One region of the Pseudorhizobium halotolerans genome, then DNA from elsewhere that is predicted to be linked to it. Evidence: predicted binding sites of a transcription regulator. Region 1 holds the regulator's gene; each other region holds the start of a gene.

The links. The regulator PhoB, encoded in region 1, activates phosphate uptake and scavenging genes when phosphate is short. The targets are predictions, from matches to a motif close to TGTCATNNANCTGTCAT.
Region 2: a site for PhoB is predicted at 2,762-2,778, ahead of FN060_RS10215 (BtaA family protein). Genes of this name have one in related genera too.
Region 3: a site for PhoB is predicted at 3,030-3,046, ahead of FN060_RS00815 (DUF2794 domain-containing protein). Genes of this name have one in related genera too.
Region 4: a site for PhoB is predicted at 2,745-2,761, ahead of FN060_RS07650 (UDP-2,3-diacylglucosamine diphosphatase). Genes of this name have one in related genera too.

What each region holds. Positions count from the first base shown of each region.
Region 1 is NZ_CABFWE030000004.1:188,036-192,058, reverse strand. Features, by position in the region: gene phnE (phosphonate ABC transporter, permease protein PhnE) at 1-154, shown strand, start outside; gene phnE (phosphonate ABC transporter, permease protein PhnE) at 166-1,665, shown strand; gene phoB (phosphate regulon transcriptional regulator PhoB) at 1,885-2,568, opposite strand; gene phoU (phosphate signaling complex protein PhoU) at 2,586-3,305, opposite strand; gene pstB (phosphate ABC transporter ATP-binding protein PstB) at 3,350-4,023, opposite strand, start outside.
Region 2 is NZ_CABFWE030000005.1:1,068,262-1,072,284, reverse strand. Features, by position in the region: gene FN060_RS10225 (glycoside hydrolase family 25 protein) at 1-704, opposite strand, end outside; gene FN060_RS10220 (class I SAM-dependent methyltransferase) at 806-1,474, opposite strand; gene FN060_RS10215 (BtaA family protein) at 1,471-2,718, opposite strand; gene FN060_RS10210 (serine hydrolase domain-containing protein) at 2,860-4,023, shown strand, end outside.
Region 3 is NZ_CABFWE030000001.1:160,901-164,923, forward strand. Features, by position in the region: gene FN060_RS00800 (ABC transporter permease) at 1-1,002, shown strand, start outside; gene FN060_RS00805 (Bax inhibitor-1/YccA family protein) at 1,219-1,965, shown strand; gene FN060_RS00810 (GNAT family N-acetyltransferase) at 2,073-2,630, shown strand; gene FN060_RS00815 (DUF2794 domain-containing protein) at 2,627-3,013, opposite strand; gene FN060_RS00820 (DUF1223 domain-containing protein) at 3,270-4,019, opposite strand.
Region 4 is NZ_CABFWE030000005.1:559,962-563,984, reverse strand. Features, by position in the region: gene dgcA (N-acetyl-D-Glu racemase DgcA) at 1-626, shown strand, start outside; gene FN060_RS07655 (MFS transporter) at 578-1,783, opposite strand; gene FN060_RS07650 (UDP-2,3-diacylglucosamine diphosphatase) at 1,883-2,686, opposite strand; gene FN060_RS07645 (NADP-dependent malic enzyme) at 2,885-4,023, shown strand, end outside.

The DNA of each region.
Region 1 (4,023 bases):
CGGTGAGCTGCTGCGCCTTTCCATCGGCCAGGGGCATGAAGCCAAGACCCTGGCGATCGTCCTGCTCCTTCTCCTGACCATCATCGCCGTAGACCAGTTTTCCGCATGGCTGCGTCGCAGGCTGGTCGGCGACCAGGCATTTCAGACAATCTGAGCGAGGCTGCCATGACCGTTCTCAACACAGCCGAAATGGACGCGTTGGCGGCGCGCCATCCCGAGCTCCTGCACCGCTCTATCTGGCAGCGCTTCCGCATCCCGATCATCGCATCGGCGGCCATTCTCTACTTCATCTTCGCCTGGTGGTTCTTCGCTGTCGGCAAGGTGGTCGGCGGCGCGAACTGGGGCCTTGCAGGAAACTACCTCGCCGACTGGGTCTCCTACGAAATCCGGCCCGACATCGACATCGCCTCCGACGGATCCATGCAGATCACCTATCCGCGCTTCGATCCGATTGGCCCGAACCCCAATCCGGACTGGCTCGAGGCGAAACGCGAGACGGTAACGCGCAGGGTCGAGATGCCGGCGGCCGCTCCCTCCCAATCGGGCCAGGCCACATCGAGCTTCAGCTTCATGGCGCCCGCACCCGCCCAGCAGCCGGCCGCACCGGCGGCGCCTACTGTCGAGACACGAACCGAGGAGATCGTGACCGAAGCCGTCGTCCGCATGGGCTCCTCCCACACCATTGATGTCCAGCCGGACCGTGTCGTCCTCACGCGCGGCGGCGAAACGGTGACGCTGCTGCTCGATCGGGACGCAGAGGAAGTCCACGTCCAGGGCCCGCTTCCGGAATGGGTGGAACAGCGATCGATTGGGGGGCGGGTGACGGCGTTTTTCGGCTTCTCCGGATGGGTTGACGTCAGCGACGACCGCGTTCGCATCCGCAAGCGCTTCCTCGGCTGGGAGAACTTCCTCTTCGATACAAATTCCGCCTTCTTCGGCAAGTCGTCGGGCGAGATTGTCTCGCTGATCTTTACCGGCGAGCGGATCGACCCGGCTAGGTCCAACCTGTCGCTCGCCTGGAGCGACATCCTCTACAACCCGTCCTGGCAGCATCTCGACGTCTGGACGAAGCTCCTGCAGACCATCGTCATGGCCTTCATCGGCACGTTGTTCGCCATGATCGTCGCCTTTCCCCTCTCCTTCATCGCCGCCCGCAACATCTTCCGCAACCGGCCGGCGAACCAGCTGACGAAGCGCCTGTTCGACTTCCTCCGTTCGGTCGACATGCTGATCTGGGCGCTGTTCTTCACACGTGCCTTCGGCCCGGGGCCGCTCGCCGGCATCTCTGCCATCTTCTTCACCGACACCGGAACGCTCGGCAAGCTCTATGCCGAGGCGCTGGAGAACATTGACGACAAGCAGCGCGAAGGCGTCCGCTCGGTAGGCGCACCGCCGGTCACCGTCCAGCGCTACGGCGTCCTGCCGCAGGTCATGCCGGTCTTTGCCTCCCAGGCGCTCTACTTCTGGGAGTCCAATACCCGATCCGCGACGATCATCGGTGCGGTGGGAGCCGGCGGCATCGGCCTCAAGCTGTGGGAGGCGATGCGCACCAATTCCGACTGGGAGAACGTCGCCTACATGGTGCTGCTCATTCTCATCGTCATCTTCCTCTTCGACGGGATCTCGAACGCATTGCGCTCCCGGCTGATCGGCAGGGAGAGGTGACGGAGGCCTTTACGACCGAGCAATCCGAGCTTCCGACCGGCTTCGGTTTATGAAAACTCCAGAACCGCGCCGGGAACGGTCGCGGCTCTTTTCCTGCCACTCCTGTCCTCGGTTATCACCCTCCCCTCGAAATGCTGGCGCCCCCCAAAACGAGAAGAGCAGCCGCACTGCGGGCCGCTGCTCTGAGGTCTTCGGATCGCGTTCCGGGATGCCGGGCGCCTAGCCCTCTAGGGAGTAGCCGGCGCCGCGGACCGTGCGGATTACGTCGGGCATGTTGGAGAAGTTGAGGGCCTTGCGCAGCCGGCCGACATGGACGTCCACCGTACGCTCGTCGACATAGATGTCATGGCCCCAGACGCCATCGAGCAGCTGCGCCCGAGAGTAGACGCGTCCCGGTGCCGACATCAGGAATTCCAGCAAGCGGAATTCGGTCGGACCCAACCGCACCTCCCGGCTCTTGCGGTGAACGCGATGGGTTTCACGGTCGAGCTCGATATCGCCGCAACGGAGCACGGTTGATAATACCTCGGGCTTGGCACGCCGGAGCATCGCCCTGACGCGAGCCATCAGTTCGGGCGTCGAGAACGGTTTGACCACATAGTCGTCGGCGCCGGTCGCCAGGCCGCGAACCCGCTCGCTCTCCTCACCGCGCGCCGTCAGCATGATGATCGGCAGGCGCTCGGTCTCGCGGCGCTGGCGCAGGCGACGGCAAAGCTCGATCCCGGATACGCCGGGCAGCATCCAGTCAAGAATGAGGAGGTCCGGAACGCGCTCCTGGAGGCGCAGTTCGGCCTCGTCCCCCTTGACGATGGTTTCAACCTCGTAGCCTTCGGCCTCGAGGTTGTAGCGGAGAAGGACGCTGAGGGCCTCCTCGTCCTCTACGACGGTGATCTTTGGCTGCATGAAAAGGCTCCGCGATCCTAGTCGTCGCTCAGGACGGCGCTCAGCGTGTTGGACCGGTCATCCTTTGGCCGCTCACCCTCCGGCTGCGAGCCGGTCGCCATGTAGTAGATCGTCTCTGCGATGTTCGTGGCATGGTCGCCGATGCGCTCGATGTTCTTGGCGCAGAAGAGCAGATGGGTGCAGCTCGTGATGTTGCGCGGATCCTCCATCATGTAGGTGAGGAGCTCGCGGAACAGCGAGGTGTACATGGCGTCGATTTCCTCGTCGCGCTCGCGGATGGCTTCCGCCTTCTCAGCCGAGCGCGTGACATAGACGTCGAGCACTTCCTTGAGCTGGACCAGCGCCAGTTCCGACAGATGCTCGATGCCACGTGCAAGGTTGCGCGGGATGCCCGTTTCCTGGACCGCGATCACCCGCTTGGCAGTATTCTTGCCGAGGTCCCCTACCCGCTCCAGGTCAGCCGCGATGCGAAGCGAGCCGATTACCTCGCGGAGGTCGGCCGCCATGGGCTGGCGCTTGGCGATCGTCACGATGGCCTTCTCGCCGATCTCGCGTTCCGCGTGATCCAGGATCACATCGTCGGAAATCACCTTCTGGGCAAGTGCGGTATCGGAATTGACCAAGGCGCGAACCGCGTCGCCGCACATCTGCTCGGCAAGGCCGCCCATCTCGGAAATCCGGCGGGCCAGGTATTTCAACTCCTCGTCGAAAGCCGACGTGATGTGGGATGATGGCATGATCCAGTTCCTCAGTGTCTTGGTAGCGCGCGGTCCACCGCGGATCAGCCGAAGCGACCCATGATGTAGTCCTGTGTGCGCTGGTCGTTCGGGTTGGTGAACATCTTGTCCGTGTCATCCTCTTCGACGAGGTGGCCAAGATGGAACATTGCGGTGCGCTGCGACACGCGGGCAGCCTGCTGCATGGAATGGGTAACGATGACGATCGAGTAGTTCGCCCGCAATTCGTGGATCAGTTCCTCCACCCTTGCGGTGGCGATCGGGTCAAGTGCCGAACAGGGCTCGTCCATGAGGATGACTTCCGGCGACACAGCAACTGCGCGGGCGATGCACAGGCGCTGCTGCTGCCCGCCCGAAAGACCCGTCCCGGCCTCGTGAAGGCGATCCTTCACCTCGTTCCAGAGGCCTGCCTTCTGCAGGCTGCTTTCGACGATCTGATCGAGATCGGCCTTGGAGCGAGCGAGGCCATGGATGCGGGGACCGTAGGCAACGTTCTCGAAAATGGACTTCGGAAACGGGTTGGGCTTTTGGAAGACCATGCCGACGCGCGCACGCAGTTCCACGACATCAATGTCCGGGTCCTGAATGTCCTGGCCGTCCAGCGTGATCTTGCCGGTCACACGGGCATTCGCGATCGTGTCGTTCATGCGGTTTAGGCAGCGCAGGAAGGTCGACTTGCCGCAGCCGGAGGGTCCGATCAGGGCGGTGACGGTGTTCT
Region 2 (4,023 bases), on a different contig from region 1:
ACGCCTGGCACCACGCCGGTGGCGGTGTACTGCCAGAACGCCCAGGTTCTCGACGCATAGATGTCCTCCGGGTGCGCCGCGGTGGAGCGGACCCAGAAGTGGTAATCGTCGAAATGGCCGACGAGATTGTCCCGGTGGAAGTCGACGGTGGTGTAGATGATCGGCCGCTTGCCGTAATGGGCCTCGATCCGGTCCATGAAGCGCTGCAGGGAGGCACGGACCGTGGCGGGCGGCGGTCGCAGCTTACAGGTGGGGGAGGCGTGGTTCCATTCTGCATCCAGAACGGGGGGCAGGCGCACGGCTGACTTGGGCACGTTGCGGATGAACCAGTCCGCCTGTTCGTCGGCAGTCGAACAGAAATAGTAGAAGTGGTAGGGCGCGTGCGGAAGGCCGGCAGCAGCCGCGCCACGCCAGTTGCGCTCGAAACTCGAATCCACCCGGTCCTTGCCTTCCGTGGCCTTGATGAACGCAAAGGCGACACCGGACTTCCGCGCTGCGTGCCAGTCGATCTCGCCGTTCCACTTGGAAACGTCGATGCCGTGAACGTCGTGCAGGTGCGGGTGCCGCTGTCCGAAATCGACAGGATCGTTGTCCCCGAAACGCGGCTTCGCGATCGAGTCCGTACTGAGCGCGTCATAGGCGACGACCGTGCAACCGCTGAGCAGGAGCGCCGCCGTCAGGAGCACGAGAGGGAGCCGGTACATGCGCATTCCGTCTGCTTTGTCAGGCGGCGCCGGAGCGGTCCTGCGGTTCTATTCTCGCGCCACATAACGCCGCAAAATGCGTCCGCTGGCAAGGGAGGTCGTCAGCCGCCGCGCTTTCGCAGGATCGCGTGCCAGGCATAGCCGCCGAAGATCTCTTCGAAGATCATGTCGGCGTCGGCTTGCTCCAGCCTTTCCTCCAGTGCCCTCTGCAAACCGGCGCGGGGCGTCACGTGGAAGCGTCTCAGCCACCCGACGAGGAACGACCGGAACCAGCGGGGAAGACCTTCCTGCTGGCCGAAATCGACGATGTGCAGGGAGCCGCCGGGGGCAAGGGCCGCGATGCCGGTATCGATCGCGCCCTCCCAATCGGGGATCATCGAGAGGGCGTAGGAGATCAGCACGCGATCGAAACCATCCGTACCGAAGTGAGCCGGGCTGAAACGGGTGGCGTCGGCGCGCAAGAATCGGGGATGGATAGCCCTGTCCTCGAAGTATCGGCGGGCGCTGGCGAGCATCTCGGCGGAGATGTCGAGCCCGTACAGACGGGCGTCAGGGTAGCGGCGATGAGCGGCAAGGAGGTTGCGACCGGTGCCGCATCCCACCTCCAGCAGTCGCCCCCTGGAAGGCAGCTGCAAACCTTCGATGGCCCGGTCACGGCCCAGGAGGTAGTATTTGCGCGTGAGATCATAGATGTGCCGCTGGTGGCGGTACATGCGATCCATGCGCACGGCGTGCGAAGCATCTTCCTGCCGGGCCTCAGTTTCCGTCATCCGCGCAACTCGTAGATGTGGAAGCCTCCGTAGATCGCCGACCGGTCCTGAAGCGTCAGTTCCTGCGACCTGTCGCTCAGATAGGCCCAGCGACCCAGGATCGCGCCGCGAACCCGCCCTTCCGGGATGCTGGGCTCGCCGGCGGTCCGGAAGATCACCCGTGCACCAGGCGCCGCGGTCCGTCCTATTTCCGCCCAGAGTTCGTTCAACTGGTCGTCCGTCATCCAGTCCTGGGCATCGAGAAGAACATACCGATCGACCGAGGCCGCTGGCTTCCTGGTGAGAAGTTCGGTGACGCTCGCATGATGGACAGCCACGCTGTCCACATTCTCCCGGATGGCGAGATAGTTTTCCGGGCGGAGATATGTCGGCGGGCAGCCCTCGCTCTTTTCGGGGTAGCGACGAGCAAAGGCCTGCCAGGCGAAATAATTGTCGCGCAGCGGAAAGTGGCATGCGAGCTTTTCCAGCCGCTGGCGCAGGATCGGTGCCATGGTGCGGTCCTCGCTGCTGCGGGCAAGTTCGTCATACTGCTGCGGAGGGATGCCGAGGCCGAAGAGTGAGCTTTTGCGGCTGGTCAGCCAGCGTATGAGGGGCTTGTCGAAAAGTGGCGCGATCTGCGTATCGAAGAAGAGCCGCTGTTCGCGTAGCGAACGCGTGTTGGAAAATTCGGTCAGGTCTACCCTGTGAAGGCGGGCGAGCAGGTGACCTGTGGCGATGAAGCGCCCGAGCAGGCCGCTGCGATAGATGTTCCGGTCGAAGGCGTCGATGCGGCGACGCCCATTCCAACGGCGCCGTTCCCAGTAGGAACGGGTCTGCGGATCGAGATTGGGTGCGAGAAAAATGTCGAATGATGCGCTGTTGCTGCGAACATTCTCCATTCCGAACATCCGCACGACGTCGGCCCGCGAAGGCAAGTGACGGAAGGCCGCAAGCTTCAGCCTGGTGAGCGCGATGTGATGCAGGTTGAGATCCACCACATCGATCCGGCCGGGTGACCGGCTGAGATAGGCGAGGACGTTGCAGCCACCGGAGCCGATGGTGACGAGGCGATGGCCCGACGTCAGCTCCATCGCCGCCATGTCCACGTCCGGGTCTTCCCAGATCTGCGGGTAGACGAGACCGGAGAACAGAATGCCGAACAGTCGCTCTGAAAAGCCCTTCCGGCTGAGGGGGCTGTGCTGCAGGAGCGCGTCCCTGAGCCGCTTGTTGCGAACATAGCCTGCGTCGTGAGTTACATGGGCCATCTCTATCCCCACCCTTGGCGATGCCGTCCAATAGCCCGCGCGTGCAACAGGTAGATGACGACTGTTGTGGCTAACTTCCGAGGCCCCTTTCGCCGGAGAACGTTTGCTGCTTGCATGTCGCGGCAGAAGAGGAGGCGGTGGATGCGACGTCTGCGCCAGGTGGGGAAGATTGTCGGTGTGCTGGCTGTCCTTGTGGTGGCCGGCGTCGCGCTCTGGCTTTACCTCGCACCACCGGCCTTGCTTCGTGTGGGAGCCGGATACTCGGCCAAGATCGTCTGCTCCAACCTGCTTATTGCCGGACGCGACGCCGAAGATGTGCTTGCGGTTGATGTCCAGGCGCCCGGGCATCCGCTGCTGCGGCTGATGGAAGTGGATCGGACGGAGCGGCGGGTGAGGGCGTCGTTGCTCGGTCTGTTCGCCGGCAACGAGGCGGTCTACCGCGATGGGCTCGGATGCGCGGTGGCGCCAGAAGGCGAGGTCTCCAACCTTTCCCTGCCGAACCCGACGGCTGCGCTATCGGATGCACCAACTCCCTGGCCCGCCGGAGAACAAGTTGAGTCGGATCTGGCGATTGCGAGGCTTCTCTCTGACAGTGCTTTGACTGGCCCAGGTATGCGGGCGGTCGTCGTGGTCAGGAGCGGAAAAGTCGTGGGAGAAGTCTATGGGCAGGGCTTCTCGCCTGAGACGCCGCTGCTCGGCTGGTCGATGACGAAGACGGTCAATGCGGCCATCGTCGGCACGCTGATCCGGCAAGGACGCCTCTCGCTGTCCGACAGGGCGCTCCTTCCCCAGTGGCGCGGCGACGAACGGGGCGAGATCACGCTCGCGCAGTTGCTGGCCATGGAGGACGGTCTGGCCTCGAATGAAAACTATGGCGCTGTCACCGACGTGACGCGCATGCTGTACCTGGAGCCGGACATGGCGGCCTTTGCCGCCGATGCGCCGCTGGTGGCCGAGCCGGGCACGCGCTTCAACTATTCCTCCGGGAGCGCCGTGCTGATCTCGCGCATCTGGATGGACCGTGCCGGAACGCCATCTGCGGCGCTGGCCTATCCGCGCGAAGCGCTCTTCGATCCGTTGGGCATGGAGAGCGCGGTCATGGAAACGGATGCTAAGGGTACGTTCGTTGGCAGTTCCTACATGTATGCGACGGCGAGAGACTGGGCCCGTTTTGCGCTCTTCCTGCTTCAGGATGGCGTCTGGGGCGGCGAGCGCCTGCTTCCGGAGGGATTCGTCGCCCGGATGTCGGAGCCCAACGCCACTTCGGAGGGGCGTTACTCGATGATGCAGACGTGGCTGGCGGGA
Region 3 (4,023 bases), on a different contig from region 1:
GAGCAGGCGCCGAACTTCTTCTTCGTCGACATCCAGAGCGCCGAACGCGAGGGCTTCCTCGACATCCTGCAGAAGCACGCGCCGGAGGGCACGATCAACCAGGTGCCGATGCTGCGCGGCCGCATCATCGCCTTCAACGACCAGGACGTCGCCCAGATGAACGTTCCGCCTGGAGGCAGATGGGTCCTCAGGGGCGATCGCGGGATTACCTATGAAGAGATCCTTCCCACCAATTCCACGCTGACCGAAGGCGCCTGGTGGCCAAGGGACTATGACGGAGAACCGCTGGTCTCCTTCTCGGCGGAGGAAGCCGGGGAACTTGGCCTTGCGATCGGCGATACCGTCACCGTCAACGTCCTTGGCCGCAACATCACGGCGCGCATCGCCAACTTTCGGCAGGTGGAATGGGAATCGCTGTCGATCAACTTCGTGATGGTATTCTCGCCCAATACCTTCCGCGGTGCTCCGCATGCCTGGCTGGCAACGCTGACGGACCCCGATGCCACGGCCGCCGAAGAGGCCGCCATCCTGCGGGATGTGACGAGCGCCTATCCGACGATCACCAGTGTCCGGGTGAAGGACGCGATCGACATTGTCGACCAGCTCGTCGGTCAGTTGGCGACGGCCATCCGGGCCGCAGCTGCCGTCGCCCTCGTCGCATCCGTGCTGGTTCTCGCAGGCGCCCTGGCCGCAGGCAACCGCGCGCGGACCCATGACGCCGTCATCCTGAAGACGCTCGGCGGAACCCGAGCCCTGCTGATACGGGCCTTCAGCTACGAATACATGATCCTCGGAGCGGCGACGGCCGTTTTCGCACTCGTCGCCGGCGGCACGGCTTCCTGGTTCGTAGTCAGCCGCATCATGAACCTGCCGTCGATCTTCCTTCCGGACGTGGCCCTGGTGACGCTCATCGGGGCCCTCGTCCTCACGGTGGGGATCGGCCTGATCGGGACCTGGAGAGTGCTGGGGCAGAAGGCGGGTCCGGTGTTGCGGGAACTTTAGTCGCCGGCTTCCGGAGCATGGCCTGATCACATCCGCGTCAGCGGAGGCGTGTCAGCGCCTTCTGCACGGCGGATTCCTCGTATTTCGCCGTCCCAACCACTTGTAGAACAGGCGATCTGCCATCATATTCGGCGTAGGCATGCTGAGCTCCGCAGCGGCGCCTGGGATTGTTGGTCCCGACACCGTGACTAAACACGGAGCTTGAATGAGGAAACTATGGCTGACTTCAAAAACTACCAGAACCGTATGGTGCAGGGCCACGCGCAAGCGGGGGCGATGATCGACGAAGGTCTCCGCGCCTATATGCTCAAGGTCTACAACCTGATGGCGCTGGGCCTGGCGATCACCGGCGTTGCGGCTTTCCTGACATGGCAGATGGCGGTTGCCGATGGCCAGCTGACCGGCTTCGGGCAGATGCTCTACGCCAGCCCGCTGAAGTGGGTGATCATGCTGGCCCCGCTCGGCATGGTGTTCTTCCTGAGCTTCCGCATAAATTCGATGAGCGTCGCTGCAGCCCAGATGACCTTCTGGATCTATGCGGCAATGATGGGTCTCTCGTTGTCCTCGATCTTCCTGGTCTTTACCGGTGAGAGCATCGTCCAGACGTTCTTCGTGACCGCCGCCTCCTTCGGCGCGCTGTCGCTCTACGGCTACACGACAAAAAAGGACCTGTCGGGCTTCGGCACCTTCCTGATCATGGGCCTGTTCGGTCTGATCATCGCGTCGATCGTCAACATCTTCCTGCAGTCGTCCGCGATGGGCTTCGCCATCTCGGTGATCGGCGTGCTGGTCTTCGCCGGCCTGACCGCCTATGACACCCAGAAGATCAAGGAAATGTACTGGGATGGCGACGAGGCTGTGGTTGCCGGCCGCAAGGCAATCATGGGTGCCCTCACCCTTTACCTCGACTTCATCAACCTGTTCATGTTCCTCCTGCAGTTCCTCGGCAATCGCAACGAGTAACCGCATCGGAAACGGCAGACGAAAAGGCGGCCTCCGGGCCGCCTTTTCTGTTGCCCCGCGTGCGCTGCGGCAATAGGTTCGCTCAGACTCCTCCTCGGCATCACCCCATGACCTTCATCCTGCGCGACGCTTCACCTTCCGATCTCCCGGCAATCACGGCCATATATGAGGACTGCGTCCTGAACGGGACCGCGAGCTACGAGCTCGACCCACCCGACACGGTTGAAATGGAAGCCCGCTTCGCCGCAATCTGCGGCAAAGGCTATCCCTACATCGCCGCCGAAGATCCGCAGGGCAATCTCCTCGGCTATGCCTATGCATCCGCCTTCCGGACCCGACCTGCCTATCGCTGGCTCGTCGAGGACTCCATCTACCTTGCCCCCGAAGCCCGTGGCCGCGGGATCGGCAAGGCACTGCTGTCCGAACTGCTGACGCGCTGCACGAGCCTGGGTTTCCGGCAAATGGTGGCGGTAATCGGCGGCGCGAGCCCCGCATCCATTGCCGTCCACCAAACCCTCGGCTTCAGGACCACCGGCAGGCTGGAGGCAACCGGCTTCAAGCATGGCCGGTGGCTCGACACGGTACTCATGCAAATATCGCTCGGGGATGGCGCCATGACGGATCCGGACGCTCTTGCCTATCCCGGCACGCTCTATCCAGGCTAGTCGATCAGCTTCAGCACCTTGTCGAATACCCGCAGCACCTGCGGCAGCTCGTGTCCCCGCTTGAGGATCATCCCGTGCGTGCTGATGACAGAGTACTGACCCTGCTTGGCCGCCAGCTTCGGGTTCTTCTCGATCCGGTAGAGCGGCATTTCGCCGGAACGCTTGAAGATCGAGAAGACCGCACGGTCCTTCAAGTGGTCGATGGCATAGTCCTTCCACTCGCCCTCGCCGACCATGCGTCCGTAGATCCGCAGGATGGCGTCCAATTCTCGCCGGTGGAAGGTGATGGGGACCGGTTCTCGGCTCTGGCGGTATTCCGTCAGGCTTACGACGACGTCGTCTTCTTGGCTGCGGAGGCCCCGCAAATCCGGCTGATCCGTCATCACGACTCCATGAATGATGTCAGTCGCATGACAGTTTGCCTCAGCGGGGGCAAAAAGCAATCCGCTGCGCATCTTTTGACGAACAGCAGCGGGTTTTTAATCTTGCCGCATTTCGAACAAAACACTGCCGGATTCCCGGACAAAAGTCCCAGCGTTGGTTGGCTTTTTCAGCCCCAATAGATCCGGCCCGGTTTCATTGACCCTTACCCCCAGCCCCCCAATGTCTCCGGGTCGGATCGCCTCCCAAGCAGCGCTCCTAGTAGCGCTTGCGCCCGGCCATCAGGATCGTCGCCCCGAGGATGGAAGCTGGCTCCCCGCCGGAGCCTGAGCGTTGCAGCAGGATTGCGCACCCATCCTTCTTCCACTTGCCCATGAACTTGCCCGGAAGCGACAGCTTGAGCGGCTTTCCCTGCCACATCCCGACCGACTGCACGTCGTAGACGCTGTGCCAGTATTCCATGGTCTTGCCGGCATTCTCGCCCTTCGAGACCTCGACATCCTGGCGCTTTGTGAAATACGCGACGACCACTTCCGCCTCACCCTGGCCTTCGCCGATCTCGATCTCGATCTCCTTGCCCCGCATGCGGGCGACAACCGGCACCGTCAGGCCCTGGCCTTCGGCCTTGAGCCTGTCGACGGTGGCGTTGATCGCGCTGAGTTCCGTTCCCTTTACGTGATCCCGGCCATTGATGACCGCCTGGGGCGTGTAGACGCCGGTTCGGCCGAGCGATTCGGCATACCCGTATTGCCGTTCCGTATTGGCCTTGGAGCTGAGCGTATCGGTCCAGCCGAGATAGTTCCAGTAATCCACGTGATAGGAGAGGGCGACGACGTCGCCTTGATGCACGAGTTTCTTCAACACGGCGTCTGCGGGCGGGCAGGATGAGCATCCCTGCGACGTGAACAACTCAACCACGCCTTTTGGCGTCTTGCCCTCTTCTGCCGAGGCTGTGGCGGCAGCCAGGACACCGGCAAGGAATATCGCTCTGCGGACGATGGGCAGCATCAAC
Region 4 (4,023 bases), on a different contig from region 1:
TCACGACGGCCTTCACGCTGTCGCTCGCCGAACCGGATGCCATGGCCGCGGCGGCTGCGCACAACGGCCAGCGGCCTCTGCTCAAGGTCAAGCTGGGGACGACTGACGACACGTCCCGGATGCGGGCGGTGCGGGAGGCGGCACCGGCATGCCGCATCATCGTCGATGCCAACGAGGGATGGACGGAGCAGAACCTCGAGGAGCATCTCCACGTCGCCCGGGAGATGCAAATCGACCTGATCGAACAACCCCTGCCTGCTGGAGAAGATGCGTTGCTGGCACGGACCCAAAGGCTGGTGCCCATCTGTGCCGACGAGAGCGTCCACGCCACCGCGGACCTTGTCGGCCTTCGCGACCGATACGATGCGGTGAACATCAAGCTCGACAAGACCGGGGGACTGACCGAGGCGCTGCACATGAAGGCGGAAGCCAGGCGGCTCGGTCTTGGGATCATGGTTGGCTGCATGGTCGGTACGTCGCTTGCAATGGCGCCGGCGGCACTGCTGGCGCAGGACGTCGACTATGCCGATCTCGACGGTCCGCTTCTGCTGGCCCGCGACCGGCAACCCGGTCTTGACTACGAAGGGTCGACGCTCTTTCCGCCGCCCTCGGCACTCTGGGGCTGAAGGCGCGCCGCCAACGCAAGCAGCAACAGGCCGAGCGCAGCGGTCAGGGACATCGCCGGGTAACTCGACACTCCATAGCTGCGGTAAAGGGCGCCGGAGAGAAATGTAGCCAGCGCGAGGAAGGCGCCATTGTAGAAGAAATAGGTTCCCTGCATCGACGATTCCTGCTCCTCGCGGACGATCTCGACCAGCTTCTGCTGAACACCGATATGCAGGAAGGTGAACGTGAAGGCGTGCGCCGACTGCAAAAGCAGATACGCCCAGAAACCGAGGGGCATTGGGAAGATCGCCCATCTGGCCACTGCGACAGCGCAGCCCAGGCGCATCATGGTCCAGGGCGACAGGTGCCTTGCAATGAAGGCGGACGCGAAGAAAACTGCGATCTCGGCAATCACTGCCGCGCTCCAGAGGATGCCGATCTCCATGCCATCGAAGCCGACCTGCTGCCAGTGGATGGCGCCGAAGGCATAGAACATGGCGTGGCTTGCCTGCGCCACGGAGGCACCGATCATCAGCATGTGCAGGTCGAGCCGTCCCATCGCTCCGAGGCGCCAATTGCGCAGGCCCGCAGAAGGGCGCCGCTTCCGGCCGATCCGGGGAGCAGCAAAGGCGGCCGCGATTGTCATCGCAAAGGCAAGGCAGGCGACGGTCGGAAGGACTCCTCCGCCCCAGATGCCGATGAGTTGCCCCATCAGCAGGCTCATGGCGACAAACCCGACCGATCCCCATACCCGCAGAGCCCCATACTGGAACCCCCAGCGCCGCACGCCGCTCACCGCAATCGAATCGACCACCGGGACATAGGCGGCGAAGAAGGCCGCCTGGAGAGCATAGACGATGAGGACGGGCCAGAACCCGGTGACGGCAAACAGGGCAAGCGCCGTCATGAAGGAGAGCATGCCTGACCACATCAGTACCTTCGACCGTTCCTGGAGGCGGTCGGCAATGGCACCAACGATCGGAGCCGTGACGATGCGGACAATCATCGGGATCGCGAGGATCATGCCGATCTCGAACTCGCTGAACCTCAGCGTGTCGAGCCACACCGGAAAATACGGGAGGATGATGCCGTTGACGCCGATCGGCGCCGCGAATGCGAGCGCGCAGCGCAGTTGGAAGTGCCGAGGCGGCGGCTCGGTCGCAGTGCCAGTGATCACGGGAGCAACAGGGAATCAGGTCCGGGATCACGACCGTAGCACGCGGCCGCGTTCGAGCCTGTGGCAGAAAGGCAATGCCCGACCAGAATGTCGCAAGCGTCAGGCGGCCTTCATGTCGTTGAGGATTTCCGCCGGTACGGGCGAAGGCGCCGGGACGGTTTCGAGCCCGTGCCACTCGATCATCTCCATGGTCCCGTCCCGGTGCTCGGCGACGGCCGTACAGCTTTCCACCCAGTCGCCGGTGTTGATGTAATGAATGCCGTCAATGTCCTCCATCACCGCATGATGGATGTGGCCGCAGATCACACCGTCGACATTGTTGCGCCGCGCCTCGTCCGCCACCACGCGCTGGAACTCGCCGATGAAGTTGACGGCCTGCTTGACCTGCAGCTTTGCCCAGGCAGAAAAGGACCAGTAGGGCATGCCGAGCCGCCGGCGGATGGCGGACAGGCCGATGTTGATCACGATCGCCGCATCATAGGCCCAGTCCCCGAGATAGGCGAGAAGCCGCGCATTGCGGACCACCACGTCGAACTCGTCGCCATGCAGCACCAGGTAGCGCTTTCCATCGCCCGCCTCGTGGATCAAACGCTCGGCCACCTCGATGCCGCCGAAATGGCTGCCGGGGAAGTCGCGCAGGAACTCGTCGTGATTGCCGGGGATGTAGACAATCCGCGTTCCCTTGCGGGCCTTGCGGAGCAGCTTCTGCACCACATCGTTGCACCCCTGCGGCCAGTGCCAACTCCGCTTCAGGCGCCAACCGTCGACGATGTCACCGACCAGGATGATCGTATCGGCCTCATGGTGGCGAAGGAAGTCGAGGAGCAGATCGGTACGTGCCGCCTTGGAGCCGAGGTGGACGTCCGAAAGAAAGATGGTGCGGAAATGCCTTGCATTCGCCATCGCGGTCGATGTCCCCTGTCGTTGCGATCCGTGGCTCGCCCCTCAAAACCAGACTCGTGTTTCAGGAACATGACACCTCCCCGCGCCATCTCGCCCTCCTCCCTGCCTGCGGAAATTACTGCTGTTCCGCCGCAACGATTGTTGTAAGGAATGCCTCACAACGCATTGGACTAAAGACGAATCCCGGAGGCGCCAGAGATGCAGGACGACGTAAAGGTGAACGGTACGAGCAAATCGGGCGACCTCGACGAGCAGGCCCTCTTCTTCCACCGTTACCCGCGCCCCGGCAAACTCGAGATCCAGCCGACCAAGCCGCTCGGCAACCAGCGCGACCTTGCGCTCGCCTATTCGCCCGGCGTCGCCGCCCCCTGTCTTGCCATCCGCGACGATCCGAACACCGCAGCCGACTATACGGCCCGATCCAACCTCGTCGCCGTCATCTCCAACGGCACGGCGGTTCTCGGCCTCGGCAATATCGGGCCGCTGGCGTCCAAGCCGGTGATGGAGGGCAAGGCCGTCCTCTTCAAGAAGTTCGCCGGCATCGACGTCTTCGACATCGAGATCGATGCCAACGAGATCGACCGCATGGTCTCGACCATCTCGGCGCTCGAGCCGACCTTTGGCGGCATCAATCTCGAGGACATCAAGTCGCCGGAGTGTTTCGAGGTAGAGCGCCAGCTTCGCGAAAAGATGAACATACCGGTCTTCCACGATGACCAGCACGGCACCGCCATCATCGTCGCCGCGGCCATCCTGAACGGCCTGGAACTTGCCGGCAAGAACATCGCCGACGTGAAGATCGTCGCCTCCGGTGCCGGTGCGGCGGCTCTTGCGTGCCTCAACCTGCTCGTCTTGCTTGGCGCCCGCAAGGAGAACATCTGGGTCCACGACATCGAAGGCCTCGTCTATCTCGGCCGCGAGACGCTGATGGACCAGTGGAAGGCGATCTATTGCCAGGAGAGCGATAAGCGCAGCCTGCACGAGAGCATCGAGGGTGCCGACGTGTTCCTCGGCCTCTCCGCCGCCGGCGTTCTGAAGCCGGAGCTCTTGGCCAAGATGGCCGAGAAGCCGCTCATCATGGCGCTCGCCAACCCGACCCCGGAGATCATGCCGCAGCTCGCACGGGAAGCGCGTCCTGATGCGATGATCTGCACCGGGCGCTCGGACTTCCCGAACCAGGTGAACAACGTCATCTGCTTCCCCTATATTTTCCGGGGTGCGCTCGACTGCGGCGCCCGCACCATCAACGAGGAGATGAAGATGGCCGCCGTGCAGGCCATTGCCGCGCTGGCCCGCGAGGAGGTCTCGGACGTCGCGGCCCGCGCCTATAGCGGCGA